DNA from 2 places in the Rahnella sp. CFA14(1/10) genome. Region 2 is predicted to be linked to the other one. Evidence: predicted binding sites of a transcription regulator. Region 2 holds the regulator's gene; the other holds the start of a gene.
The links. Region 2 encodes sigma-54, which starts transcription at its own class of promoters, with help from an activator protein. Its sites were predicted from a motif close to GTTGGCACANNTTTCGCTNT; they were not measured.
Positions count from the first base shown of each region.

Region 1: the regulator sigma-54 is predicted to act here: its motif matches at 2,685-2,704, upstream of glnA (glutamate--ammonia ligase).

Region 1 is NZ_SEWS01000014.1:100,810-116,009, forward strand. Features, by position in the region: gene yihX (glucose-1-phosphatase) at 1-426, opposite strand, end outside; gene typA (ribosome-dependent GTPase TypA) at 590-2,413, opposite strand; gene glnA (glutamate--ammonia ligase) at 2,885-4,294, shown strand; gene glnL (nitrogen regulation protein NR(II)) at 4,548-5,597, shown strand; gene glnG (nitrogen regulation protein NR(I)) at 5,605-7,017, shown strand; gene hemN (oxygen-independent coproporphyrinogen III oxidase) at 7,099-8,472, opposite strand; gene yihI (Der GTPase-activating protein YihI) at 8,660-9,211, opposite strand; gene yihA (ribosome biogenesis GTP-binding protein YihA/YsxC) at 9,792-10,442, shown strand; gene polA (DNA polymerase I) at 10,793-13,591, opposite strand; gene dsbA (thiol:disulfide interchange protein DsbA) at 13,980-14,603, opposite strand; gene EVX52_RS23170 (serine/threonine protein kinase) at 14,650-15,200, opposite strand, start outside.
Region 2 is NZ_SEWS01000010.1:145,059-160,414, forward strand. Features, by position in the region: gene EVX52_RS19865 (SFCGS family glycine-rich protein) at 1-96, shown strand, start outside; gene EVX52_RS19870 (DUF4312 family protein) at 96-395, shown strand; gene EVX52_RS19875 (DUF4311 domain-containing protein) at 428-1,204, shown strand; gene EVX52_RS19880 (DUF4310 family protein) at 1,217-1,864, shown strand; gene EVX52_RS19885 (amidohydrolase/deacetylase family metallohydrolase) at 1,936-3,069, shown strand; gene EVX52_RS19890 (DgaE family pyridoxal phosphate-dependent ammonia lyase) at 3,059-4,186, shown strand; gene EVX52_RS19895 (KDGP aldolase family protein) at 4,183-4,923, shown strand; partial or broken gene EVX52_RS19900 (beta-propeller fold lactonase family protein) at 4,941-5,084, shown strand; gene EVX52_RS19905 (transcription antiterminator) at 5,166-7,085, shown strand; gene npr (PTS phosphocarrier protein NPr) at 7,219-7,491, opposite strand; gene rapZ (RNase adapter RapZ) at 7,488-8,342, opposite strand; gene ptsN (PTS IIA-like nitrogen regulatory protein PtsN) at 8,410-8,892, opposite strand; gene hpf (ribosome hibernation promoting factor) at 8,991-9,278, opposite strand; gene rpoN (RNA polymerase factor sigma-54) at 9,302-10,735, opposite strand; gene lptB (LPS export ABC transporter ATP-binding protein) at 10,837-11,562, opposite strand; gene lptA (lipopolysaccharide ABC transporter substrate-binding protein LptA) at 11,569-12,126, opposite strand; gene lptC (LPS export ABC transporter periplasmic protein LptC) at 12,104-12,673, opposite strand; gene kdsC (3-deoxy-manno-octulosonate-8-phosphatase KdsC) at 12,670-13,236, opposite strand; gene kdsD (arabinose-5-phosphate isomerase KdsD) at 13,253-14,239, opposite strand; gene EVX52_RS19960 (calcium/sodium antiporter) at 14,259-15,236, opposite strand.

The sequences.
Region 1 (15,200 bases), on a different contig from region 2:
CGGTTTGCGCATACCCAGATTTTGCGAGAGGTACATCGCATCAGTATTCGCTTCGATTTCAGGATAATGATGTGGCCAGAAATCCAGATGCAAGCGGTTGGTATTAGAAAGCACGACAACGCGATGACCTTCTTTGCGCAGCTTCTGGAATAACGTGATAACGTCAGGACGGAGGTCAACGAAAACGGCATGCCAACCCGCACTGAACTGCTCGAAGCTGAGCGCAATGCCCATTTCATTGCACAGATCGGCAGCAAACTGCTCGTCGCTGATTTCACCCCGCTCGTGCTTCTGGAACACCTCTCCCATTTTGAACCGCTCGGTCAGCGTGGCCAGCGGCGTTCCGCTGAGATGGCTCCATACGCCAAGGACACGTTTGAAATCAATATCAATAATGACGTTTCCCATATCAAAAATGTACAGCATTGCACGCTCCTGATTTCAAAGATGACTTTTAACTTTAGCGGTAAAACATACAGCTGAACAGTGACAGAGTTGCGGTGTTTATCTCTGCGTTAGAAAAATGCCAAAAAAAAACAGGGTTCCCGAGGGCACCCTGTTTCTGTGTAACGACAAGCGTTAAAGAAGATTAACCTTCTTTAGGACCACGCATTGCACGTTTACGATCATTCTCGGTCAGGTGACGTTTACGGATACGCACAGACAGAGGAGTCACTTCGACCAGTTCGTCATCATCAATGAATTCCAGAGCTTGCTCCAGAGACATTTTGATAGCAGGAACCAATGTCGTTGCTTCGTCAGTACCGGACGCACGCATGTTGGTCAGTTTCTTACCAGTCAGGCAGTTGACAGTCAGGTCGTTAGAACGTGAGTGAATACCGATGATCTGGCCTTCATACACTTCTGCACCATGACCCAGGAACAACTTGCCGCGATCTTGAAGACCGAACAGAGCAAACGCAACCGCTTTACCCTGACCGTTAGAGATCAGCACGCCGTTCTGACGCTGGCCGATTTCGCCCGGACGAACGTCATCGTAATGACTGAACGTGGAGTACAGCAGACCGGTACCTGAAGTCATGGTCATGAATTCAGTACGGAAGCCGATCAGGCCGCGTGCAGGGATCAGGTAATCAAGACGGATACGCCCTTTACCGTCAGGGATCATGTCCTTGACATCGCCTTTACGCTCCCCCATGGCCTGCATCACAGAACCCTGGTGCTGCTCTTCGATATCCAGTGTCACGTTTTCGAATGGCTCTTGCATGCGGCCATCGATTTTACGGTTGATAACTTTAGGACGGGAAACCGCCAGCTCGAAACCTTCACGACGCATGTTTTCGATCAGAACCGACAGGTGAAGTTCACCACGGCCTGAAACGCGGAATGCATCAGCATCTTCAGTTTCTTCAACACGCAATGCAACGTTGTGCACCAGTTCTTTGTTCAGACGGTCAAGGATCTGACGTGAAGTCACATACTTACCTTCTTTACCACAGAACGGAGAGGTGTTTACGTTGAAGTACATGGTTACGGTTGGTTCATCAACGCTCAGCGCTGGCAGAGCTTCAACATTCGCCGGGTCACAGATAGTGTCGGAGATGTTCAGTTCGCCCAGGCCGGTGATTGCGATGATATCGCCCGCTTCAGCAACGGTCGCTTCGATACGCTCAAGACCCATATGGGTCAGAACTTTACCCACTTTACCGTTACGGGTTTTGCCTTCGCTGTCGATGACAGTGATTTGTTGGTTAGGCTTAACAGTACCGCGTTTGATACGGCCGATGCCGATGACGCCAACATAGTTGTTGTAGTCCAGCTGAGAGATTTGCATCTGGAATGGTGCATCCATCTCAACTTGTGGTGGAGATACGTGGTCAACGATCGCCTGGTACAGCGGGGTCATGTCTTCGGCCATATCGTTATGGTCGTTACCCGCGATACCCATCAGTGCAGATGCATAGATGATTGGGAAATCGAGTTGTTCGTCGGTTGCGTCCAGGTTGACGAACAGGTCGAAGACCTGATCAACAACCCAGTCAGGACGCGCGCCAGGGCGGTCAACTTTGTTGATTACCACGATCGGTTTCAGACCATTAGCGAAGGCTTTTTTGGTCACGAAACGGGTTTGCGGCATTGGGCCATCCATTGCATCCACAACCAGCAGCACCGAGTCGACCATTGACATCACACGCTCAACCTCACCGCCGAAGTCGGCGTGTCCTGGGGTATCCACGATGTTGATGCGGTAGTCTTTCCAATTAATGGCGGTGTTTTTTGCGAGGATGGTAATCCCACGCTCTTTCTCCAAATCGTTGGAGTCCATTACGCGTTCGGTAGCTTCTGCACGTTCTCCGAAAGTACCGGATTGTTGCAGCAGCTTGTCGACCAGGGTGGTTTTACCATGGTCAACGTGGGCAATAATGGCGATGTTACGCAAATTTTCGATCACAGCTTTGCCTCAGGCATTAGAAATAGCGCGCTATTGTACACGTATTAAGCGAGGTTCTAAACAAGATCACAAGGATCTTGTTGAAACAACTTATGGATGGTTACTTTGTGATCCCTTTCACGGTGCAAAAAGACCACTGAACCATTATGACGCACCCTTTTGGTGCCTTGCCTCTCGCAATCAGCACCATTTTAGTGCATGAATTCCGTTATGGTGCATACTTATCGAGTGCAAAAGCCCTGTAAAATGGCGTTGTTTGCATTTTCTCAAAGTTGGCACAGTTTTCGCTAATAGTTTTTAGAGTAAAAGTTTTTTAGGGTAAAAAATTTTTTACAGGGTGAAGGACCTGACCAGACAAATAATAGCGCTGTTCAGCCTACACGCCAGTTCCAGTAAGGCTGTTATTTCCAACTAAAGACCAAAAATGGTTATTCGTTCCACGACGATAATGAGAAATTCGGGAGAACTAGTATGTCCGCTGAACACGTTTTGACGATGCTGAATGAGCATGAAGTGAAATTCGTAGATTTACGTTTCACTGATACCAAAGGCAAAGAGCAGCACGTCACCATTCCTGCGCACCAGGTTAGCGCTGACTTCTTCGAAGAAGGCAAAATGTTTGATGGCTCTTCAATCGGTGGCTGGAAAGGCATTAACGAATCTGACATGGTTCTGATGCCAGATGCGAGCACTGCTGTTCTTGACCCATTCTACGAAGAAACTACCCTGATCATTCGTTGCGATATCCTTGAGCCAACCACGCTGCAAGGTTATGACCGCGACCCACGCTCTACCGCAAAACGTGCAGAAGATTTCCTGCGCTCTTCCGGTATCGCGGACACCGTACTGTTCGGGCCAGAACCAGAATTCTTCCTGTTTGATGATGTGCGCTTTGGCAGCAGCATCTCCGGTTCTCACGTCGCTATCGATGATATCGAAGGCGCATGGAACTCAAGCACCAAATACGAAGGCGGCAACAAAGGCCACCGTCCTGCAGTAAAAGGCGGTTACTTCCCGGTTCCTCCGGTTGACTCTTCTCAGGATCTGCGTTCTACCATGTGTCTGACCATGGAAGAAATGGGTCTGGTTGTTGAAGCTCACCACCATGAAGTCGCCACCGCGGGTCAGAACGAAGTGGCAACCCGCTTCAATACCCTGACCAAAAAAGCCGACGAAATCCAAATCTACAAATACGTGGTGCACAATGTGGCTCACGCGTTTGGCAAAACGGCGACCTTCATGCCAAAACCAATGTTTGGCGATAACGGTTCCGGTATGCACTGCCATATGTCCCTGTCGAAGAACGGTAACAACCTGTTCTCTGGCGACAAATACGGCGGCCTGTCTGAAATGGCACTGTTCTACATCGGCGGTATCATCAAGCACGCTAAAGCGATCAACGCCTACGCTAACCCGACCACTAACTCTTACAAACGTTTGGTCCCGGGCTATGAAGCGCCAGTAATGCTGGCTTACTCTGCGCGTAACCGTTCTGCATCTATCCGTATTCCACACGTATCAACGCCTAAAGCAATGCGCATCGAAGCACGCTTCCCTGATCCAGCGGCTAACCCATACCTGGCGTTTGCTGCACTGATGATGGCTGGCCTGGACGGTATCATCAACAAGATCCACCCTGGTGATGCGATGGACAAAAACCTGTATGACCTGCCACCGGAAGAAGAAGCAGAAATTCCAAAAGTTGCAGGTTCACTGGAAGAAGCCCTCAATGCATTGAACGATGACCGCGAGTTCCTGACCCGTGGCGGCGTGTTCACAGATGACGCTATCGATGCTTACATCGGTCTGCGTAAAGAAGAAATGGACCGCGTGCGTATGACTCCGCATCCGGTTGAGTTCGAACTGTACTACAGCGTCTAATTTCCGAATGAGACCCTGAACTCAGTGCCCGTCTTATAGCAGGCACTGAGTGTAATACCCGACTGAAGGCTGTGTTAATAACCCCTTCAGCGTCAAAATTAAGTCAGACGATTTATATTTGTTGCCGTGGAAACTTTCAGCCCATCTCCGGATGGGCTTTTTTCTCCACACTCTTTCCTGCTTAACCCCTCAGGCCCGTGATTTCGCCGGGTAACGAGATAAAATGCACCAATCAGGTGCGGGAGACTGCGGTATGGCAACTGGCAAGCTGCCCGATGCTGGGCAGATCCTGAATTCACTTATCAACAGCGTTCTGCTGTTAGACGACGAATTGGCTGTGCATTATGCCAATCCGGCCGCTCAGCAGTTACTGGCGCAAAGTTCACGAAAGCTTTTTGGCACTCCTTTGCCAGAACTGGTGGGATATTTTTCGCTGAACATCGAATTAATGCGTGAAAGTCTGACAGCCGGACAGGGCTTTACAGACAGTGAAGTGACACTGGTCGTGGATGGCAGGGCACATGTGTTGTCACTGACTGCTCAGATGCTGCCGGAAGGTTTCATTCTGGTAGAACTGGCACCGATGGATAATCAACGCCGTCTGAGCCAGGAACAATTACAGCACGCTCAACAAGTTGCCGCGCGTGATTTGATCCGCGGTCTGGCACATGAAATTAAAAATCCGCTTGGCGGTCTGCGTGGTGCAGCGCAACTTTTATCCAGGGCACTGCCTGATCCGGCCTTGCTGGAATACACCAAAGTCATTATTGAGCAGGCTGACCGTCTGCGTAATCTGGTCGACAGATTGCTGGGTCCGCAACGTCCGAGTCAGCATGTGACACAAAGTATTCATCAGGTTGCGGAACGTGTTTGCCAACTGGTGTCGATGGAAAAGCCAGATAACGTTCAACTGGTGCGGGACTATGACCCGAGCCTGCCGGAACTGGCGCATGACCCTGATCAGATAGAACAAATTTTATTGAATATTACCCGTAACGCCTTGCAGGCGCTGGGGGAGGAAGGCGGCACAATTACATTGCGCACACGTACTGCTTTCCAGATTACGTTACACGGCGTGCGTTATCGCCTGGTGGCCCGTATCGATATCGAAGATGACGGCCCCGGCGTACCGGCGCATTTGCAGGACACCCTTTTTTACCCCATGGTCAGTGGCCGCGAAGGAGGCACCGGTTTGGGCCTGTCCATCGCGCGCAGTTTGATTGATCAGCATTCGGGTAAAGTTGAATTTAACAGTTGGCCTGGACATACCGAATTCTCGGTATTCCTGCCTATTCGCCAGTGAGGTTCTTATGCAACGAGGGATAGTCTGGATCGTCGATGACGATAGCTCCATCCGCTGGGTACTTGAACGTGCGCTCACTGGAGCCGGTTTAACCTGCACGACGTTTGACAGCGGCAATGAAGTGCTTGATGCCATTGCGACTCAAACCCCTGACGTTTTGTTATCCGATATCCGGATGCCGGGAATGGACGGTTTAGCGCTGTTAAAGCAGATTAAACAACGTCATCCGATGCTTCCGGTCATCATAATGACAGCGCACTCCGATCTGGATGCTGCGGTCAGCGCCTATCAGCAAGGTGCATTTGATTATCTGCCAAAACCGTTCGACATTGACGAAGCCGTGGCACTGGTTGAGCGTGCCATCAGTCATTATCAGGAACAGCAGCAACCGGCACGCAGCCAGCCGGCAAGTGGCCCGACCGCAGATATTATCGGCGAAGCGCCGGCGATGCAGGACGTATTCCGCATTATCGGCCGTTTGTCCCGTTCTTCAATCAGCGTGCTGATCAACGGAGAATCAGGCACCGGTAAAGAACTGGTCGCGCATGCCTTACATCGCCACAGCCCGCGCGCTAAAGCGCCCTTTATCGCACTGAATATGGCTGCCATCCCGAAAGACCTGATCGAGTCCGAATTATTCGGGCACGAGAAAGGGGCATTTACCGGCGCCAACACTATCCGCCAGGGACGTTTTGAACAAGCCGATAACGGCACGCTCTTTCTTGATGAAATCGGTGATATGCCACTCGATGTGCAAACCCGTCTTCTGCGCGTGCTGGCAGATGGTCAGTTTTATCGTGTGGGCGGTTATGCGCCAGTAAAAGTGGACGTGCGCATCATCGCCGCAACTCACCAGAATCTGGAATTACGGGTTCAGGAAGGAAAATTCCGCGAGGATTTATTCCACCGCCTGAACGTTATCCGTGTCCATTTGCCGCCACTGCGTGAACGCCGTGAAGATATTCCGCGTCTGGCGCGTTACTTCCTGCAGGTAGCGGCCAAAGAGCTGGGTGTGGAAGCGAAAAATCTGCATCCGGAAACGGAAACGGCACTGACGCGATTGCCATGGCAGGGCAACGTGCGCCAGTTGGAAAATACCTGCCGCTGGCTCACCGTCATGGCAGCCGGTCAGGAAGTCCTGATCCAGGATTTACCCAGCGAACTGTTTGAGACCTCGGCCCCGGAAACCGGTGGTCAGAGTCTGCCGGACAGCTGGGCGACGTTGCTGGCACAGTGGGCCGACCGCGCACTGCGTTCCGGTCATCAAAACCTGCTGTCAGAAGCGCAACCTGAAATGGAACGTACGTTACTGACCACGGCGCTGCGCCATACGCAGGGGCATAAACAGGAAGCGGCACGGTTGCTGGGCTGGGGACGAAATACCCTGACCCGCAAACTGAAAGAACTGGGCATGGAATAAAAGTCCCTGCACCAGACAGCAAAACAGCCGCTCATGCGGCTGTTTTGCTTTACTGCGAATAGATTTTTGCAGCGCAGGCTGTCAGATAACGCGGGAGAATTGTTGCTGGCGCACCTGACGGCGCAGATAAATATCAAAGCACATGCAGATATTACGGATCAGCAAACGCCCGCGTGGCGTCACCAGAATATGCGTATCACTCACCTCAACCAGCCCGTCTTCTGCCAGCGGCTTCAGCAGTGCCAGGTCATCAGCAAAATAGTCGGTGAAGCGGATATCATAACGCTGTGCAATATCGCCGAAATTCAGCTCAAAATGGCAGATTAGCGATTTAATAACGTCACGACGCAGGCAGTCATCGCTGGTCATTTCCAGACCGCGCCATAACGCATGCCCCTGCTCTTCCACCCGGGCGTAATAGGTTTTGAGATCTTTTTCATTCTGCGCATAGGTGTCGCCGAGCATGCTGATAGCAGAAACGCCCATTCCGAGCAAATCGCTGTCGCCCTGTGTAGTGTAGCCCTGGAAATTGCGGTGCAATTTACCTTCGCGCTGGGCAATAGCCAGCTCATCATCAGGGCGGGCAAAGTGATCCATACCGATAAAGCGGTAACCGGAACCGGTCAGCGAAGCGATGGTTTCCTGCAGAATTTTCAGTTTCTCTTCTGCGCCTGGTAAATCAGCATCTTTGATTTTGCGCTGAGCGGCGAACAGTTTTGGCATATGCGCATAGTTAAACACACTCAGGCGATCGGGGTTCAGCTCTGCCACGCGTTGCAACGTGTAGGCAAAACTTTCTGCCGTCTGCTTCGGCAGGCCGTAAATCAGATCGATATTGGTCGAACTGAAACCCAGCATACGGGCGCGTTCAATCAGGGCAAAGATGAAATCTTCGTCCTGCTCACGGTTAACCAGACGTTGCACTTCTTTGTTGAAATCCTGCACGCCCATGCTCAGGCGATTAAAGCCTTCGCGACGCAAATGGTCGAGCACATCCAGCTCGATTTCGCGCGGATCCACTTCCAGCGACATTTCTGCGTCGGACAGGATATTAAATTGTGCCCGCAGAAGGCCCATCAAACGGCTTATCTGGGCTTTACTGAGGTAAGTCGGTGTACCACCGCCCCAGTGCAGCTGACTCACCTGACGGCCCTTAAAGAACGGCGCACGGTGACTTATCTCTTTTTCCAGCACGTTGAGATATTCTTCGGCTTTATGCTGCTGACGGGTCACCAGTTTATTGCAGCCGCAAAAGTAGCAGAGCTTATGGCAGAAAGGAATGTGTACGTACAATGAGAGAGGACGTGCCGGATAACGGGCGGCCGCCTTTTCGAAAGCGGTATTATCGTAGCTTTCACTGAACTCAAGCGCTGTTGGATAGGATGTGTATCGCGGACCCGAATAATTGTATTTCTGGATCAGCGCTAAATCCCAGACGGTAGTCTGTTCTGACATGGGTGACTTACTCCTTCCGGCGTCGGATGCTGCCGGTTCGCCTTACAGGCAGGCTTTTGGCCTGCCGTGCAAAGGTCGCTCTGCGCAAACGTGCTCTGGTTTTCGATAACCGGCGTAGTTTACCGAATAACCAAAGCAGATAACATGCAAAGAGTAAGGCTATTGCCGGGATAACCCAGCGCATAGCTTAGAAACCGTCTTTTGGGTTTCCGCGCTTAAGCAACTGCATCATGTCTTCGTTCTTCACGGCTTCTTCGTCATCTTCATCTTCGCCGAGTTCAATGCCGAGGATTTCCATCAGAACATCAATGCGATCCAGAGTCTGGTCAACATAAGCCTGATCTTCTGCGTTTAATGCTTTGCCATCGTCGATGAGATCCAGCAAAGAATCCAGACGTTCATCGTTTTCAAGTAACGTCAGTTCTTCTTCCGGTGTCATTTTAGGTTTTGCATCTTGCTTCGGCTGTGCAGCTTTTTTGGCTTTCGCCGCATTGTTCGTGACGGTTTCAACGATCAATGGCACGGCTTTTTTGCTGCCGATACGCGGATCGGCTTTTTTCGCCCCCGCGCCGCTTTGGTTCTGAGCGGCATCAGGGTTAGCGCGTGAGCCTGCTTTATGGCCGCGGCGCTTGTTGTCACGCTTGCGTTCGCGCGCTTCGATATCAAGCTCGACACGACTTTTCTTCTTCGTTTTAGCTGTCGCGGTATTGGCGCGCGGTGCTTTCGCTGGCTGTTTCATGGCATCTGCTCTTAGGTGTGTACATTTAGTATAGATTTGCGGCGGAATCTAGCAGAAAGCGGACAAAGAAAAAAGGCAGCAAGGTAACCTTGCTGCCTTTTTCTTTCCTTCTTCAGAAGGATATTCATCAAACACTTTCCCTGTATAGCCTCAACGTCCCGGTTTTTCCTTTGCCTTTCAGAGCCTCCGGCTCCGTTCATCCTTAAATCGCGATGCATTTCCAGTGATCCGTGAATGCAATTTTCGTCCATGTTTCCATTCTTGCCTTCATCGCGTAAGAATCACTTTACCCGACTGATACAAAGGCTCAAGATACCCACCAGCCGCGTTGAGCGTTCAAAGAACACATTAATTTTATCTTATTGAAATATATAAAAATTAAAAAACAAGGCGAGAAAACAAGCGAAATAACCCGCATCATGAATAGCAAATGTCTTACATCATGAAGGCAATTTTCCCCCGCCTTCATCTCTGTGGTCCCTTCGCCTCATCATTCGGATTTTAAAAACACGAACACATCCCGGCGCAGTTGCAGTTATAATCGCCAGCCAGATACTCATGCCTCACGGAGACGCACGTTTTGACCAGCCAAATTTACAACTATCATATGACCCATTTCGTCATGAGTGCCCCGGATATCCGGCATTTGCCATCTGACGCAGGCATTGAAGTCGCATTTGCTGGTCGTTCAAACGCCGGCAAATCCAGTGCGCTGAATACCCTGACTCAGCAGAAAAGCCTCGCACGTACCAGTAAAACACCGGGACGTACCCAGCTTATCAATCTCTTTGAAGTGAAACCGGGCATTCGTCTGGTCGACTTACCGGGCTATGGCTACGCAGAAGTCCCGGAAGAAATGAAGCGTAAATGGCAGCGTGCTCTGGGCGAATATCTGCAAATGCGTAACTCCCTGAAAGGTCTGGTTGTGCTGATGGATATCCGCCACCCGCTTAAAGATCTCGATCACCAAATGATTCAGTGGGCTGTTGACGTAGGTACGCCGGTCATGTTGCTGCTCACTAAAGCAGACAAACTGGCTTCAGGCGCACGTCAGGCGCAGATCAAAATGGTTCGTGAAGCGGTGAAAGAATTCATGGGCGATATTCAGGTGGAAGCGTTCTCGTCACCAAAGAAAATGGGCGTGGATAAACTGAGTGACAAACTGAACACCTGGTTCAGCGAAATCCCACCGGAAGTGCTGGATGAAGAGGTTTCTGACGAAGGCGAATAACAACGCTCCCGTAACGGGGAAATGTCAGTAATGTACAGAAAGGGGTGACCGCAAGGTTACCTTTTTTTATGGGAATAATACGGTGAAAATCCCATAAAAAACGCCCCAGACATAAAATGCCTGGGGCGGCTAAAATATTCAGCCAAATCCGATTACGTGAAGTAAAAGGTCTGAAAGATAGAACATCTTACCTCTGTACCCTACAAGAGAAACTTTACCCTATTTTCTGACGGGGAAAAAGAACTTTTTGTAGTTTACTTACACAAAAATCGCGGATTATGCGATCACTCTCATGGTATGAGCACATAATTGTGTAGCTTAATTACAAAAAAAGCTTAATAACTATTCACTTAGTGTGCCTGATCCCAGTTGTCGCCCGTGCCCACATCCACTTTCAACGGAACGGCCAGCGTCATGCTTGCTTCCATCAGATTGCGGATTTTTTCGCTTGCCGCTTCGACATCATCTTTATGCACTTCAAACACCAGTTCATCGTGTACCTGCATGATAATGCGGGCACGCGGCGCGTCAGGTTGTTGCAGCCAGTCAGCGACGCTGATCATGGCGCGCTTGATAATGTCAGCAGCTGTACCTTGCATCGGGGCGTTGATGGCTGCACGCTCGGCACCTTTGCGGCGCATGGCATTACTGGATTTGATGTCCGGCAGATACAGACGGCGTCCATCCAGCGTTTCAACATAGCCCTGTTCAGAAGCCTGAGCACGGGTACGTTCCATGTATTCCAGCACGCCAGGATAGCGCTCAAAATACAAATCCATATAACGCTGGGATTCTTTACGCGCGATATTCAGCTGGCGTGATAAACCAAAGGCGCTCATGCCATAAATCAGACCAAAGTTGATCGCCTTCGCACTGCGGCGCTGTTCGCCAGTCACGCTGTCCAGCGGCGTGCCAAAGACCTCCGCTGCCGTTGCGCGGTGGATATCTTTACCCTCGGCAAATGCTTTCAGCAGACCTTGATCTTTCGATAAATGCGCCATGATGCGCAGTTCAATCTGTGAGTAGTCGGCTGCCAGAATGATGTAGTCTTTTGGCGCGATAAAAGCCTGACGGATACGCCGCCCTTCATCATTACGCACCGGAATGTTTTGCAGGTTTGGATCACTGGAAGACAGACGCCCCGTTGCCGTGACTGCCTGATGATAAGACGTATGCACACGCCCGGACTGCGGATTGATCATCAAGGGCAGTTTATCGGTATACGTCGATTTCAGTTTCGCCAGCCCACGGTATTCAAGAATCACTTTTGGCAGCGGATAATCCAAAGCCAGCTCAGCCAGAACTTCTTCATTGGTTGACGGGGCGCCACCCGGTGTTTTCTTGAGGATCGGCAATTTCTGTTTTTCATACAGAATGGCCTGTAACTGTTTGGTCGAAGACAGGTTAAAAGGCTCTTCAGCCAGTTCATGCGCTTTGTTTTCGAGTTCATTCAGACGAATAGCCAGTTCTTTCGAATGGGCTGCGAGAATATTCTGATCAATCAGAACACCGGTGCGTTCGATATGAGACAGCACAGGCACCAAAGGCATTTCGATGTCCGTGAATACTGCCTTCAGGGATTCACTTTGTGCAATCCGTGGCCAAAGTGACTGATGCAACTGCAACGTAACATCAGCATCTTCCGCCGCATACGGTGCCGCTTGTTCAAGCGCAATTTGGTTGAAGGTCAGCTGATTTTTACCTTTACCCGCGATCTCTTCAAAGCTGACGGTTTTATGGCCAAGATAACGATCGGCCAGGCTGTCCATATCATGACGGCCAGATACGCTGTCGAGTACATAGGACTCAAGCATGGTATCGAAGGCAATGCCTTTCAATTCGATGTCATAACGCAGTAACACACCGCGGTCGAACTTCAGGTTCTGACCGACTTTCAGCTGCTTTTCATCTTCAAGCAAAGGCTTCAGTTGTTTCAGCACCTCATCGCGATCCAGCTGCGCCGGCGCATCCAGATAATCATGTGCAACAGGCAAATACGCCGCTTTACCCGCTTCGGTGGCGAATGATAAGCCGATGAGGTTGGCAGTCAGCGTATCCAGGCCATCAGTTTCTGTATCGAATGCAAACACATCCGATGCTTTCAGATAACCGATCCATTCATCAAGTGTCTTTTGATCCAAAATGGTGACGTAACCGTCCTGAGAAAGCTGGTTAGGTTCAACAGGCGCAGTGGTGGCAACTTCCTGAGTGGCAGCGCCTTTCTTCGCTGCTGCCTTACCCGTAGATTTTTTACCGCTTAGCCAGGTCCCGGATTCAACATCGGCCAGCCAGCGTTTGAATTCATAGCGACCAAATAACTGATGAAGTTCAGCCGCGTTCGGTTCTGAGACTGTCAGCTCTGCACAGGTCAAGTCCAGCTTAACATCTGTCTTAATGGTCGCCAGTTGGTAAGATAAATAAGCGACGTCTTTATTCTCAGCAAGTTTAGCCGCCATGGTTTTAGAGCCACGAAAACTGAGTGTCGACACCTTATCCAGATCAGCATACAAAGCATCAAGGCCACCAATGCCCTGTAAGAGAGCCTGCGCCGTTTTCTCACCTACACCCGGCACGCCTGGTATGTTATCCGAGGAATCGCCCATCAAAGCCAGAAAATCAATGATCAGTGAAGGTGGAACGCCATATTTATCGACAACTTCATCTGGCCCAAGAATCGTATTGTTCATGGTATTAATTAATGTCACGCCCGGGGTCACGAGCTGCGCCATGTCTTTATCACCGGTACTGATCAGCACCGCATGCCCCGCCTGTTCTGCTTCAAGAGCCAGCGTGCCGATCACGTCGTCAGCTTCTACACCAGAAACCACCAGCAAAGGCAGCCCCATAGCTTTGACCATTTGATGAAGAGGCTCAATTTGAGAGCGCAGGTCGTCTGGCATCGGGGGACGGTGAGATTTATATTGTTCAAAAAGTTCATCACGGAAAGTTTTGCCTTTCGCGTCAAAAACCACAGCAACATGGCTTGGTGTGTATTGCAGCAGTAAACTGCGCAACATGTTGAGCACACCGTACATCGCACCGGTCGGTTCCCCAGCAGAGTTGGTCAGCGGAGGGAACGCATGATAAGCGCGATAAAGGTAAGACGAACCGTCTACCAGGATTAAGGGGTTTTCTGCTATCTGGGCCATAACTCTTCTTTATTCGTGATCAGACATACACTAAGGATGCCATAGCCAGCGGGAAAGACGAACCTTGAGAGGGAAATTCATTGCGAAGTTGCGAGGGATCTCGAAGGATCATCCTGTGGATAACTTTGTGAATAGTTTTTATAGCAAATTACTATCTGATCATATTCTGAAAATACTCCAGAATTTTAATTACTGGTTTCATGAGCTTATCGGTATTTTTTATGAAATAACGTTGTAATAGAAGCTTAATAGCTATTGTGGATAGTAATATTTAGAAGAAACATTCCAGGGATAAATTATTTAGATTTCCAGAAGTAAGCACTTTGGCTGTTATTTTTCCCTGACAATATAACGCCAGCCCGAAGGCTGGCGCTAAGCTCAGGAATAGTTATTTTTTAGTCGCTAAGAAATTGATCACATCAGAATATTGTTTCACGTACATATCCTGTGAGCTGGTATCAAGCCCGTCATTTTTAACCATATATTTGCCGTTCACAAATACAGAAGGAACGCCTTGCAGACCCAAATCAGCGGCTGCTTTTTCCTGCTGAACAACCAGTGATTTCACGACGAAGCTGTTAAGTGCAGCATCATAATCCTCGCCCTTCACGCCAGCCTGAATAAAGACTTTACGGATATCATCAGCATTTTGTACAGACTGTTGTTTTTGTACGGCATCAAACATCAACGGGCTAACTTTATCTTCAACACCCAGAGCAATAGCCACAGCCCACGCCTGTGTTAGTTGTTTACCTAACGGGCCAAGGAACTCAACGTGGTATTTAGTGTATTTTACATCTTTCGGCAGGTTCTTACGGATGCTGTCAGACACATGCCAGACTTGTTCAAACTGATAGCAGTGCGGGCAATAAAATGAGAAGAACTCAAGTACCTGTGGCTCATTAGCTACGGTTTTATCGAGAGTAACATATTGCGCGCCATCAGAAAATTGCGCAGCAGATACACTGAAGGCCATAACCATACCAACCAGTGCCAGGAATATCTTTTTCATAGAAAGCCTATCTCCATTTAATTAAATTTTGAACGTTAATCGTGACTCAATACATTGGCATCAGCCGTAAAGGAGGTGCCTGCAATTTCTTAATTTGCTCAATAAAAGCCGCTATCTGACCTCGCCAAAAATCTTCGTCCTGCATCCAGGGGAAGCTCTTAGGAAATGCAGGATCATCCCAACGACGGGCAACCCAGGCCAAATAATAAACCATGCGCATAGCACGTAGCGGTTCAATCAAAGACAGTTCACTGGTATCAAGATCAGCGAACTCGCCATAAGCTTCCAGCAAAGTATCTAACTGGAGCCTTTGCTCACTTTCATCACCATGTAACAACATCCAGAGATCCTGAATTGCCGGGCCATTACGGGCATCATCCATATCCACAAACAGCGGGCCATCTCGCCAGAGAATATTCCCGGGGTGGCAGTCCCCATGCAAGCGCAAAGGCTGCCAGTCGGTATGCCAGAATTCCCGGGTCGTGGTGATCAATTTATCTGTCACAGATAAAAAAGGCTCTCGCAGGCTTTTGGGGATCAGAGGACATTGCGCGAGGACATCACGTGGTCGGGAAAGATATTCATCGAGGCCAACTG
Region 2 (15,356 bases):
GAAGGCTGTCTGGTATTAGGGTTCGGCTTTATGGATAAAGAAGAACTGGGGCAGCGTCTGGTTGAAGCTTATAACAAGAAGTATGGTCAGGCGTAATGAAGCAACAATTAACCACGACGGTCCGGGTTGAAGGAAAAGGCGAAAATAAGGCTGCCGCCTTTTCTTCCGCACTGAGTCAGGTTCAGAGAACGGTTCTCAAGTCATCTGCCAATAATGTCTTGCTACGCATTGAACCGCAGGACGTCAAGATAATAAAGGCAGAAGAATCAGTCAAAAGGGAAAAGTTTCTGTTCTTTTTTCTGGCCAGGGAAAGAAAGAGTTATTACGTGGCGTTAGACATTACCGTCAACCTGACTGTTATTAATACGGAACAGGTAGTTTTTGTCACGAAATAAAAACGTTAGCTATAAATGACAAGGATATACTGATGTTTTTAATTATTTTATTTAAGTCGCTTATTATCGGCGGACTGGTCGGTGTGGGCGTAGGTGCGGGTGCCGCACGTATGTTTCATGCACCCACCGTGCAGGGAATGGGGGCTTTTCGTACGCTTGGGGAATTAAACTCCTGTGAAGGCGATCCGGCTTCACATTTCTCCTTTGGTCTCGGCTTCTTCTTCAACGCCTGGGCTTCTTCCGTGGCGGCAGGTTCTTTCACTCAGGACGTTGACCACCGCATTATTCCTCACTGGGCAACCGCCGCCCTGATGTTCAAAAACCGCAATGTGGCTGAAACCCTGCACGACCCGCGCAAGATGGCGATTGCGGGCGGCATCATCGGCATGATTGTGGTCGCCTTCCTCAACACTACCGCCTCTGCGGTACCTGCAGCGTTACAGGTTACGGCAATTAAAGTGCTGGTACCTGCGGCTAACCTGTTGGTAAACACCGTGATGCCGGTAATTTTCTGGCTGGCGGCAATCGATGCAGGGCGTCGTTCCGGTTTCTGGGCCACCATTTTTGGCGGTATGGCGCAGATGATCATGGGTAACGCCGTGCCGGGTCTGGTGCTGGGTATTCTGATTGGTAAAGGTGTTGAAGAAAGCGGCTGGAACCACGTCACCAAAGTGATGATGGCGGCGATTATCGCGCTGTTTGTCCTCAGCGGCTTCTTCCGCGGGTTCGACGTCAAGCTGTTGCAGTCATTCATGCTGGACGTCCCGACATGGCTGAACGGCATTCACAATTCACTCAGCGGTAAGTAAGGGAGCATGACAATGGAAGAACAAGCCAAACGTGGTTTCTGGTACGCCGAGTGGTCGTTCCCGATCTTTGTCGGACTGCTGTCTTCCGGCGTTTTCGCCGGGACACATATGTATTACCTGTACGGCATCGGCGCGTTTAACGAAGTGGCCTTTGTGTCGATGCTGCGTTCCGGCATGGACACCGGCGTGTACGGCGCAGTGGCGGCTTTCGGTGCCAGTTTCCTGTTTGCCCGCATCATCGAAGGCTCGCTGGTCGGTATTCTCGATATCGGCGGCGCGATCCAGACCGGTATCGGCCTGGGCGTTCCGGCACTGTTGCTCGGCGCCGGGATCATCTTTCCGGTGGCGAACTTCGCGGCCTCACTGGTGACCGGCCTGATCCTCGGGTTAGCCGTGGGATACATCATCATTCTGGCGCGTAAATTTACCATCAATCAGAGCAATTCAACCTACGGTGCTGACGTCATGATGGGCGCGGGTAACGCCTCGGGCCGCTTCCTCGGGCCGCTGATTATCCTGTCAGCAATGGCGGCATCGATTCCTATCGGTCTGGGCTCGCTGATGGGTGCGCTGGGTTTCTATTTGTGGCAGAAGCCGATTACCGGTGGTGCCATTCTCGGTGCGATGGTGCTGGGCGCTATCTTCCCTGTTTCACTGTAGCAACAGCAGCGGATCAGCGGTAAACGGGCGTCAGGAGCACTCCTGATGCCCGAGGTTATGGAGAATGTCGTATGTATGACTTAATCATCCGGCAGGCATTACGCGCAGACGGTAGCCTGACTGATATTGCAATTCGCGACGGCAAATTTGCCGCCATTGGCACACTGGCCCCCGGTGCCACTGCCCGCCAGACTCTCGATCTGCAGGGTAAGGTTTACGCCAGCGCTGGCTGGATCGATTCCCATGTTCACTGTTACCCGAAATCGCCGATTTATCATGATGAAGCTGATCTGATCGGGGTCGCCTGCGGTGTCACCACCGTGGCGGATGCCGGCAGCACCGGCGCAAATGATATCGACGATTTCTATCAGATCACCCGTAAGGCGAAAACCAATGTTTATGCTTTCCTGAATATCGCCCGCACCGGCATTGTGACGCAAAACGAACTGGCGGATATGACGCAGATTGACAAGATCGGCGTGCGTGATGCCATCGCGCGAAATCCCGGTTTTATCATTGGTATCAAAGCACGCATGAGCAGCAGCGTGGTCGGGCAGAACGGTCTGAAACCGCTGGTGCGCGCCAAAGAAATACAGCAGGAAAACGCTCCTCTGCCGCTGATGGTGCATATCGGCAATAACCCGCCGAACCTCGATGAAATCGCTGATTTGCTGACCTCAGGTGACATCATTACTCACTGTTATAACGGCAAGCCGAACCGCATTCTCTCGCCGGAAGGCGTACTGCGCGACTCCGTTAAGCGTGCGCTCAGCCGTGGCGTGTTGCTGGATGTCGGTCATGGCACTGCGAGTTTCAGCTTTGAAGTAGCAGAACTGGCTATTAAGCAGGGCATTTTGCCGCACACCATCAGCTCCGATATTTATTGCCGCAACCGCCTGAACGGGCCGGTTCACAGTCTGGCGACCGTAATGTCGAAGTTCTTCAGCGTCGGCATGACATTGCCACAGGTCATTGATTGCGTGACCACTCACGCCGCCGGTGCACTCTGTCTGCCTGCCAAAGGCCGTCTGGACGCAGGCGCAGATGCCGATCTGACACTGTTCGAGTTACGTCAGGCACCGCAGGTGTTTATTGATTCCGAAGGAAAGTCCGCGAAGGGCGAAAGTGTGCTGGTGCCCCTGGCCGCCGTGGTCGCGGGTGTCATCCTGTTAACCGAAGAAGGGAAATCTGCTCATGTCTTCTGAACAATCTTTATATGAAAAATATGATTTAAAACAGGTTATTAACGCATCAGGTCGCATGACGGCACTGGGTGTTTCTACTCCGCGCGAGGAAGTGGCAGCGGTAGTGAATACCGGTCTGAATCATTACTTTGAAATGAAAGATCTGGTGAACAAAACCGGCGCTTACATCGCGAAATTGCTTCACGTCGAAAGCGCGGTGGTCGTCTCCTGCGCCTCGGCCGGGATCGCGCAATCTGTCGCGGCGGTGATTGTGAAAGATGATGCCTGGCTGCTGGAAAACCTGCATGCCGCGCCGCTGGACATTCCGCACGACATCGTGCTGCCAAAAGGCCACAACGTGAATTTCGGTGCGCCGGTCGCAACGATGGTGACGATGGGCGGCGGCAAGGTAGTGGAAGCCGGTTATGCCAACGAATGTTCTGCCGCGCAACTTGCCGCCTGCATTACGCCGCGCACGGCCGCAATCATGTACATCAAATCACACCACTCGGTGCAGAAAAGTATTTTATCAGTCGCCGAAGCCGCCGAAGTGGCGCGTGCACATAACGTGCCGCTGATCGTCGATGCTGCCGCTGAAGAAGATCTGACGTGTTATTACGAAACGGGTGCGGATCTGGTGATTTACAGCGGTGCTAAAGCCATCGAAGGGCCGACCAGTGGCCTGGTGCTCGGTAAAAAACAGTATGTCGAATGGGTAAAACTGCAATCCGGCGGCATTGGCCGTGCGATGAAAGTCGGCAAAGAAGGCATTCTCGGCCTGACGCAGGCGATCGAAAGCTATCTCACCCTGCCGAAAACCACCGGACAGGAAATGGTCGACAAGATGACGCCATTCATTGCCAGCCTGAACGAAATTAAGGGTGTGACTGGCCGCGTGGTCTGGGACAGCGCCGGACGTGATATCGCCCGCACGGAAATTACTTTCGATGAAGCCGTACTCGGCTGGAAAACCAAAGCCATTGTGGACGCCATGAAGAGCGGCGATATCGCGATTTATTTTCGTGGTTACCGGGCCAATGAAGGCAAGATTGAAGTCGACGTACGCAGCGTAACGCCGCCTCAGCTTGCCATCGTCGCACAACGTTTTAAACAACTTTTCAAGGGAGACAACGCATGAAGCTGACTCCGAACTTCTACCGTGACCGTGTGTGTCTGAACGTTCTGGCCGGCTCAAAAAACAATGCGCGTGATATCTATGAAGCCGCAGAAGGCCACGTGCTGGTCGGCGTGCTGTCAAAAAATTACGCGGATGTGGCCAGCGCGGTAGCGGATATGAAGGAATATGCGGCGCTGATTGAAAACGCTTTGTCCGTCGGGTTAGGCGCAGGCGATCCGCGTCAGTCGCTGATGGTCAGCCAGATTTCTGCACAGGTTCAGCCGCAACACGTCAACCAGGTCTTTACCGGTGTCGGCACCAGCCGTGCCTTGCTGGGGCAGAATGACAGCGTGGTGAACGGTCTGATTTCGCCAACCGGTAAAGCGGGTTTGGTGAAAATCAATACCGGACCGCTGAGTTCAGGCTCTGCTGACGCGATTGTGCCGGTAGAAACGGCCATTGCGCTGCTCAGAGACATGGGGGGCAGCTCGGTGAAGTATTTCCCGATGGGGGGCCTGAAAACCCGTGACGAATTCGCTGCCGTGGCCCGTGCCTGTGCCGAACAGGATTTCTGGCTTGAGCCGACCGGCGGTATCGACCTGGAAAACTTCGAGCCGATTATGGAAATCGCGCTGGCGGCAGGTGTCACCAAAATCATCCCGCATATTTACAGCTCGATCATCGACAGTGCATCGGGTAATACGCGTCCTGAGGATGTGAAAACCCTGCTGGCCAGCGTCAGAAAACTGGTGGGTTAAGGTTCTGACACTTGCTGCCGGAGGACAAATATATTTACGCAATGAATCAACGAAGCGATAACATCACCAGATTCAAGGTATCAGCCGAAAGCGGCACGCTGTCTTTTGCCGATAGTTATGTGACGGTGGGCAGCCCTTCACCGAGGGTGATGGTGCCTTAAATGGCTCGGCAACAGTGACACCCCCGTTCGCGACACGCATTTGCTGTGAACGGGGGCCCGTTGAAACGAACTGGAAGAACTATGGTGAGATTTCCCAATCAACGTCTGGCGCAACTGTTTGATGCGCTGCAAACCGAAACGCTGCCTCAGGACGAACTGGCAAAACGTCTGTCGGTGTCGACGCGAACGGTTCGTGCGGATATCACTGCGCTTAATGAAATCATCGCAGACTATGGCGCGACTTTTATACACAGTCGTGGCAGCGGATATCAGCTACGGATTGATGACCATGGCCTGTTCTCGTCGTTGCAGCAATCGACACAACCTAAACCGAATCCGACACCCCGCACAGCCGCCGGGCGGGTGAAGACGTTGTTGATCCGCTTTTTGACTTCTGCCTTTTCATTAAAGCTGGAAGATCTGGCCGATGAATGGTTTGTCAGCCGCGGAACTCTGCAAAATGATATGGCTGAGGTAAGGGAGCATCTGGCCCGCTATCACCTGAATATCGAAACCAAGCCGCGCTATGGCATGAAGCTGTTTGGCGCTGAGCTGGCAATCCGTGCCTGCCTGACTGACCTGCTGTTTCAGCTCGATGCTGAAGAACAAACCAATCCGCTGCTCAAATCGGAAAGCCTGGAACCGGAAGCGCTGGTGCCACTGACGCGCTTTATGCATCAGCTTCTGAGTCAGTCTTCTATTCAACTGACTGATGAGGGCGAGCACTATCTGATCCTTTATTGTGCGGTGGCCATTAAGCGTATCGCCAGAGGCTATCCGCTGACTGATTTTGATGCCGAAGATGGCGACCCGGCGGTGAAACAGGTTTCTGTAAGGCTGGCGGCAGAGCTGAAAGCGCTGGTTGGCAAGGAAATTCCTGCCTCTGAAGAAGCGTATCTGCGGGTGAATATCGCCGCGCGTCGCGTACAGCAAATTCTGCCGACAGACATCAATGCAGATGATGATGAATCGCTGGTCGATTACATTCTTTCGTATATCAACTCGCACTATAACTATGATTTGCAAGGCGATAAGCAGCTGCGTGCTGATCTGCTGACGCACATTAAAACCATGATTACGCGGGTGAAGTATCAGATTAATATTCCCAATCCGCTGCTAAACAACATCAAACAGCATTATCCGATGGCCTATGACGTCACGCTGGCGGCGGTTTCAAGCTGGGGGAAATACACGCCGTATACACTCAGCGAAAACGAGATTGGTTTTCTGGTGCTGCACATCGGCGTCGGGCTGGAGCGGCATTACAATATCGGCTACCAGCGACACCCGCAGGTGATGCTGGTATGTGATACCGGCAATTCGACAATCCGCATGATTCAGGCGCAGATTAATCGCAAGTATCCGCAACTGGTGATGAAGCAGGTTGTGACGTTGCGTGATTATGAGCAACTGGAACACATCGACGAAGATTTTATTATTTCCAATGCCCGCATCAGTGAGAAAAATAAGCCGGTGGTGGTGCTGTCGCCATTCCCGACCGAATACCAAATGGAGCAGCTCGGTAAACTGGTTCTGGTAGACCGCACGCGGCCTTATATGCTGGAAAAATTCTTCGACGAAAAACATTTTATGATCATCAATGAACCGATGACGCAGGCGGAGTTATTCCGCCATGTGTGCTCGCAGCTGGAAGCGGAAGGTTATGTCGATCAGGCGTTTTATCCGTCGGTGGTAGAGCGTGAAGAGATTGTCTCGACCATGCTGGGTGAAGGCATTGCGCTGCCGCACTCGCTGGGGTTGCTGGCAAAGAAAACCGTGGTAATCACGTTGCTCTCTCCCCAGGGCATTGCATGGGGTGAAGGGGAGACCGCACACGTAATTTTCCTGCTGGCGATCAGCAAAGCAGATTATGAAGAGGCGATGGCGATTTACGATTTATTCGTGACGTTTGTGCGGGAACGCTCAATGAGCCGTTTGCTGAGCAGTGAGAATTTTGAAAGCTTCAAGGCAATTGCAATAGATTGCCTTTCACGCATTTAAAATCTTACTTATCCCCAAAATAGTTCGAGTTGAGGAAGGTGGCAAACGAAGGAGTCCCGATGAGCTTACACGGGTAAGTGATTCGGGTAACTGAGCGCAGCCAACGCACCTGCAACTTGAAATATGACGGGGATTAGTCCTCGTCAAAACCGGAGTTGATCAGATTTACGACAGCGGTGAGCGCCTGTTCTTCGTCGGGCCCCGTGGCTTCGATTTCGATTTTCTGGCCTTTCGGGGAGTCGAGCATCAGCAGCGCGATAACACTGCTGGCTTCCGCTTCTATGCCCGTGCCGTTGCGCAGCATAACTTCTGATTCAAAGCTCTGCACCAGTTCAAACAATTTCATTGCCGGTCGGGCGTGCATGCCTAACCGGTTTTTGATTTCTACCGTTTGTTTCACCGTCATGATTTGCGTTTTTCCAGCGTGCGATGGCGGGACTGCACATTCTTCCCGCGGGAACGGAAATAGTCGGCCAGTTGCTCTGCGATGTACACCGAACGGTGTTTACCGCCGGTACAGCCAATGGCGACGGTCAGATAGCTGCGGTTGTTGGTTTCCAGCATTGGCAGCCACTGTTCGAGGTAGCTGCGGGTCTGGTAGATAAAGTTATGCACTTCAGTATGACGGTCGAGGAACGCCGCCACCGGCTTATCAAGGCCGGTCATCGGACGCAGTTTCGGATCCCAGTGCGGGTTCGGCAGAAAACGGACGTCGAAGACGTAATCCGCATCAATTGGTATGCCGTGTTTGAAGCCGAAGGATTCAAACACCATGGTCAGTTCGCGCTCGCGTTTACCCAGCAGACGGGTACGCAGCATTTCTGCCAGTTCATGCACGGACATTTCGGAGGTATCGATGATCAGATCCGCCGACGAACGCAGCGGTTCGAGCAGATCGGCTTCTTCATCAATGGCACTTTCGAGGGACAAGTTTTTGCTGGAAAGCGGGTGCAGACGACGGGTGTCGCTGTAACGGCGGATCAAAGTATTACGGTCGGCATCAAGGAATAACAGCTGCGGCGAAAAACTCTCCGGCAGTTGTGACATCGCATGCTCATAAACTTCGGGTGTTTCCGGCATGTTACGGACGTCAATGCTCACGGCCGCTGACGTATTACGTTCAACGAGTGTCTGGGCAAGCTGCGGCAATAACACCACCGGTAAATTGTCCACACAGTAAAAACCCATGTCTTCTAATGCCCGTAGGGCAACCGACTTCCCGGAACCGGAACGGCCGCTGACAATCATCAGCACCATGGTGACACTCCCCTGGCATTCAGTGTTCAGAATTCATTTTCCCGGCACCGTACCGGGAATCAGCAATTTATTCGTTTTCAGTCATTATCTGGAACAGTTCTTCGTCGCTTTGCGCACCACGCAGACGGCGACATACTGTTTTATCAGCTAATTTCTTCGCGACTAAAGATAATGTATGTAAATGGGTTTTACATTGATCTGCCGGTACCAGCAAGGCAAAAAGCAAATCTACCGGCTGATTATCGATGGCGTCAAAAGCTATCGGCTGTTCAAGCTGAATGAACACGCCAACGGCACGTAAAGTGTCTTCTTCCAGCTTACCGTGCGGGATGGCGATCCCGGCACCGATCCCGGTGCTCCCCATACGTTCGCGGGTCAAAATAGCGTCGAAAATCACCTGTGGCGACAAATTTAATTGTTTGGCGGCCAGCTCGCTGATGATTTCCAGTGCGCGTTTTTTGCTGGCGCAATGAACGCCGCTTTTGGTGCATTCGGCATTAAGCACCGACGTTAATTGCATTGCAGTATCGTTAATCATGTCATCTTTCACTTTTGCGCTGTTTCACCCTTAAAGCTATATCGGCTCGTTTCCCGAAGGTCACAAGCCGATGCCCGAAGGTTTGTAGCACAGGGTTGGCTACATGAATGTCAGTGCTGTTTCAGTTTGTCTTTATGTTTATTCAGCTGTCGGGCCAGTTTATCAACCAGCCCATCAATCGCTGCGTACATATCCTGATGTTCCGAGGTGGCATGTAATTCGCCTCCGTTCACATGCAAAGTGGCTTCCGCTACTTTCTGCACCTTTTCCACGCTCAACACCACATACACCTGATTAATCCTGTCGAAATACTGCTCGAGCTTAGCCAGTTTCGACGTGATGAACTCTCTCAGGGGATCCGTGATCTCAATGTGATGTCCGGTAATGTTGAGCTGCATAATGTCTTCCTTCTCTGTTGAGGTCAAACTAACTGTTTACGTTGGTTTGAGGGCGGGATGGACAAAGACTCTCGGTATTTGGCGACAGTCCGGCGCGCAACCATAATTCCCTGATCGGAAAGCAGGGTTGCTAACTTGCTGTCACTGAGCGGTTTTACAGGATTCTCCGCTGCGATTAATTTCTTCACCAGCGCCCGGATCGCGGTTGACGATGCCTCGCCGCCGCTGTCTGTACTGACATGGCTGGAGAAGAAATACTTCAGTTCGAAAATACCACGCGGACTGTGCAGGAACTTTTGTGTCGTCACGCGTGAAATCGTCGATTCGTGCATTTCCACGGCACTGGCAATATCGGCCAGCACCATAGGTTTCATAAATTCTTCACCCAGTTCAAAGAACGCCTGCTGCTGCTCAACGATGCAGCGCGTCACTTTCAACAGCGTGTCGTTACGGCTTTCCAGGCTTTTAATTAACCACTTGGCTTCCTGCAGGTTGCTGCGGATAAATTGCCCGTCGCTGTCGCTGCGTGTGGAGTTACCCATCGCGGCGTACTGCTGGTTAATCTTCAGACGCGGAATGCTGTCGGAATTGAGTTCTACCGTCCAGACCCCTGACACTTTACGCACCAGCACATCCGGGATCACGTATTCGGATTCGCCGGTATTGATCGACTGACCCGGACGCGGATCCAGAGACTGGATCAGAAGCATCGCTCCTTTGAGTGTATCTTCTTTTAACCGGGTTGATCGCATAAGTGCGCGGAAATCATGGTTCGCCAGCAAATCGAGATGTTCGGTGATGATAAGACGGGCTTCAGTGATGAAAGGCGTGTCAGTGGCATATTGAGACAGCTGGATCAGCAGACAATCGCGCAGGTCACGTGCTGCCACCCCCACCGGATCAAAACGCTGAACGCGTTTAAGCACGGCCTCAACTTCGTCCATCGTGATGTTTTCATCACCGACGCTTTCGAGGATGTCTTCAAGGGAGACGGTCAGGTAACCGGTGTCATCCACCGCATCGACAATTGATGTGGCAATCGCGGCATCAGTATCAGAAAACGGCGTCAGCTCAACCTGCCACATCAGGTAATCCTGAAGGGTCTGGGTAGTTTCACCCTGATAAATGGGCAGCTCGTCGTCGCTGTAATCATTACCGGTACCGGACGGCGTGCCTGCGGTGTAAATCTCATCCCAGGTCGCGTCGAGCGGCAATTCTTCCGGCATATCTTTTTGCTCGAGCGCCTCGCGGGTGTCTAACCCCTCGCTGTCGGTGGCTTCTACCGAGTCGATTTCTTCATGAAGGTCAGTTTGTTCCAACAGAGGGTTGCTCTCCAGCGCGAGTTGGATCTCCTGCTGGAGCTCAAGCGTGGACAGTTGCAACAAGCGGATGGCCTGTTGTAACTGGGGAGTCATAGCCAGTTGTTGGCTGAGTCTGAGTTGCAAACCTTGCTTCATATCTTGGCTTAATTCCGTTGATGAGTGAAAACGGCAACACTTCTGTCAGAGACGGCCTGTTTCAGTGTAGGTGGAAACAGGCACGGTTCCGGCGGCACAGATCACAGACGGAATTCTTCACCAAGATAAACACGTTTAACTTGTTCATCAGCAAGAATGTCGGCTGGCGTGCCGTGGGCAATCAATTTCCCCTGACTGACAATATACGCGCGTTCACAAACGTCGAGTGTTTCGCGCACGTTATGGTCAGTGATCAGTACGCCGAGGCCGCTGTCACGTAAATGCTCAATGATTTTTTTAATGTCGATAACGGAAATCGGGTCAACCCCGGCGAACGGTTCATCCAGCAGGATGAATTTAGGGTTTGCTGCCAGCGCACGGGCAATTTCCACACGACGTCGTTCACCACCGGACAGTGACTGACCGAGGTTATCGCGCAAATGAGAAATATGGAACTCTTCCATTAATTCATTCGCGCGGTCATTACGCTGTTCTTTGGTCAGATCATCACGGATCTGCAGCACCGCCATCAGGTTATCAAATACACTGAGACGACGGAATATGGAGGCTTCCTGCGGAAGATAACCAATACCGCGACGGGCGCGGGTATGCAGCGGCAGCAGGCTGATGTCTTCATCATCAACGATGATACGGCCCGCATCGCGCTGGACAATGCCCACGACCATGTAAAAGGTGGTGGTTTTACCCGCACCATTTGGGCCCAATAACCCGACGATTTCACCCGAGTTGACCATCAGGCTGACATCTTCAACGACCTTACGGCCTTTGTATGCCTTGGCGAGATTCTCTGCGATTAATTTAGCCATAAAATATCAGTTACTCTTTTTGGTCGGCTGGCCGCCCGCTGCAGGCGCTTTTTGTTGCAGCTGCGAAGGGACCAGAACGGTCGTCACACGGTTACCCTTATCACTAAAAGCTTCCATTTGCTGTTTCTGTACCAGATAAGTAATGCGGTCGCCTTTCACATTGCTGTCCAGTTGCTCAAGGTAAGCATTGCCGGTCAGCGTGACGAGGTCATTTTCCACTTCGTAGCGGACTTTCTGGGCATGGCCTTTTACCGGTTTACCGTTGTCCTGCATCTGATAGAACGTCACCGGGTTACCGTAACCTTCTACCACTTCTTTACCGGACACACCCTGCGGACGTATCACCACCACTTTATCGGCTTTAACCTGGATCGTGCCCTGATTCACCACCACATTGCCGGTAAACGTCGCGGTATTGGTGTTGACGTCAAGTGCCTGATTTGCCGAGTCAATGGTGATCGGTTTCGTTGTGTCGTCTTTTAAGGCAAATGCCGGAACGCTGACGGCTAACAATGAGCTGACGATCAGAAGATCACGGATTTTATTTTTTGCTTTGAATTTCATAGGAAGTCGATACCTTTTCGATCAGCTCTGCTGTTTTATCACGCAGATTACCACGCATTTTCATGCCGTTAGATGTAAAACCTGTACCATAAAGCGTCACTTCATCGTCTGAGGCAACGTCCTGTGTCGTCAGGTTAACCTGTGCATTGTCCGTTTTGATTCTTTGCAGCTGTGATGTCTCAGGCGTCAGGCTATCGGCCTGCACATGCCCATAGAGATAAAGCATCTTATCCTGAGTCAGTTTCGCTTTATCGGAACGTAATACCCAGGTGGCTACTTTGTTCTTGTCATACATGGTCGCGACCGGATGAGTAAACCACGACACCTGATCCGTGGTGTAATATTTTACCTCGTCTGACACCAGTTTATACGTCAGGCTGCCCATCGGGTCATATACCATCGTAACGGTGTGGGAAGTCTGATAAGTCGGATCCTGATCGTTAACCACCTGCGGAACATCATCGCTGTTGTCAGACAATGACCAGCCAATCAGCACCAGGACAATGGCGGTAAGCGCCAGAATAACCCAAAGTTTTGCTTTACTCATATCGACAGCCCTTTGGCGTCCTCCAGCTTGCCCTGCGCCAGCAGAATCAAATCACACAGTTCGCGAACTGCACCACGCCCGCCAGCGATACGGGTAACATAATGCGCTTTTGGTAACAAAACAGGATGTGCATCCTGAACCGCCACAGAAAGACCCACTTCGGCCATCACCGGCCAGTCAATCAGGTCATCACCAATGTATGCCACTTCTTCGGCCCGAAGAGACAGTGTATCTAACAGTTCGCGGAAGGCCAAAAGCTTATCCGACTGGCCCTGATACAAGTGGCGAATACCCAGAGTTTTAGCGCGATCTTCCAGTAATTTTGCATTGCGGCCTGTAATAATCGCGACTTCGATGCCGGATGTCAGCAGGCAGCGGATACCGTAACCATCGCGAACGTTGAAACTTTTCAGCTCTTCTCCCTGATTTCCCATATAGATCAGGCCATCAGACATGACGCCATCGACATCGCAAATCAGCAGGCGGACCGCTTTCGCCCGTTCAAGCACTTGCGTACTGACCGGACCGTAGCAGGTTTCCGCCAGGGCTGCGCTATTACTCATTTAGGGAATTCCTCAATTAAACTACGCCAGCGCGCAGCATATCGTGCATATGTAACACACCCAGCAACTGGTCACCATCAGCAACCATCACACACGTGATGTGTTTGTCCTGCATTAAATTCAGCGCATCAACTGCCAGCAGTGACGGACGTACGCGAATGCCGCCTGTCGTCATCACATCCGCAATTGATGCCGTATTGATGTTGACACCCATATCAAAGATGCGTCGCAAATCCCCATCGGTAAAAATCCCTTCGATTTTCATCAAATCGTTGCAGATAACCGTCATGCCCAGATTTTTACGGGTGATTTCCAGCAACGCATCCCGTAACGACGCCTCGCGGCTGACGTGCGGGATCTCATCTCCGGTGTGCATGATATCGCTGACGCGAAGCAACAGCTTGCGACCCAGTGCTCCGCCAGGGTGTGACAGGGCGAAATCTTCCGGTGTGAACCCGCGAGCTTCCAGCAGTGCGACAGCCAGAGCATCGCCCATCACCAGCACCGCTGTGGTGCTGCTGGTCGGTGCCAGCCCCAGCGGGCAGGCTTCTTTGGGCACTTTTACACAAAGATGGACATCCGCCGCTTTTCCCATCGTGCTTTCAGGGTTAGACGTCATGCAGATAAGCGTAATGCCCAGGCGTTTGAGTACCGGAATCAGCCCCAGAATTTCATGGGCTTCACCGGAGTTGGAAATCAGAATGACGACATCCTGCTTTGACACCATGCCCAGGTCACCGTGGCTGGCTTCACCGGGATGCACAAAGAAGGCCGGAGTGCCTGTACTGGCAAAGGTGGCGGCCATCTTACGGCCAATATGACCGGATTTGCCCATGCCCATGACAACGACTTTGCCATTGCAGGCGAAAATTTTTTCGCAGGCGCGGGTAAAATCACCGTTAATGTATTGATCTAACTGCTCAAGTCCTTCACGTTCTGTTTTCAGTACATCACGTCCGACGGCCTGAAAATCAAAACCGGGGGCGAAGGTATCGTTAGCCATAGTCGGTTCCTGACAGAGTTCAGAAGGCAATGCTGTCTGGTAACAGGAACAGCACTGCCATATAGGCGATAAATCCACACAGCAATAATGCACCGGCTAAATGGCCGATACGGTGTTTACGCATCAGGCATAGCCCGGAAAGCACCACGCTGACCGCCAGCATGACCCAATAATCGCGATGAAATGCGTCCGGGTTGAACGAACCTGGTGCCACCAGCGCGGGTAATCCCAGCACCAGACAGGTATTAAAAATGTTTGCGCCAATGATGTTACCCAGCGCAATGTCATCTTCGCCTTTGATAGCACCGGCGATAAAGGTCGCCAGTTCCGGCAGACTGGTACCGATGGCGATGACCGTCAGGCCGATCACCAGTTCGCTGACACCCAGATAACGCGCGATGACGGTGCTGTTATCAACGATCATGCCCGATGCCAGGGGCATGATGATAAAGCCCAGCGCCAGCCATAAAAATGCGACCGTATTGCTGCTGTCTTGTGGAAGTTCGGACATTTGCTCATAGGTCAGCGTATCCAGGCCTTCTTTTTCGGCAGCACGGGCGATTTTTATCACCAGCATCATGAACACGCCTGCACTGGCCAGCAACAAAACACCATCAAGCCGGCTGAGTTCTCCGTCGCTTAACAGAAAACCACACAGAGCCGTGACCAGTAACAATAATGGGAGTTCGCGGCGTAATATATCAGAACGAACGGAAAGTGGATGAATCAGGGCGGCACCGCCCAAAATCAGAAGAATATTAATGATATTCGAACCAATGGCGTTTCCGATGGCCAAATCCATCTGATCGTTGATAGCCGCGGTGGTGGAAACGACCAGTTCAGGAAGAGATATTCCGACGCCGACGACAGTCATACCAATTACCAGCGGGGAGATGCCTATCGAGCGTGCCAGCACTGCGGCTCCGTACACCAGACGATCAGCGGCATACACTAACAGTAACAAGCCGACAATCATCAGTACGATAGCGAGAAGCATGAAACATCCTTTATTGGGTATAATGCGAGGTTCGTTGCCTTTACGGGCAGGCGATTCCTTCGTCAACATGAGCTAAGGCGACATTTTGTCTGAAAACAATGCCACCAGGTTCCTGTATGT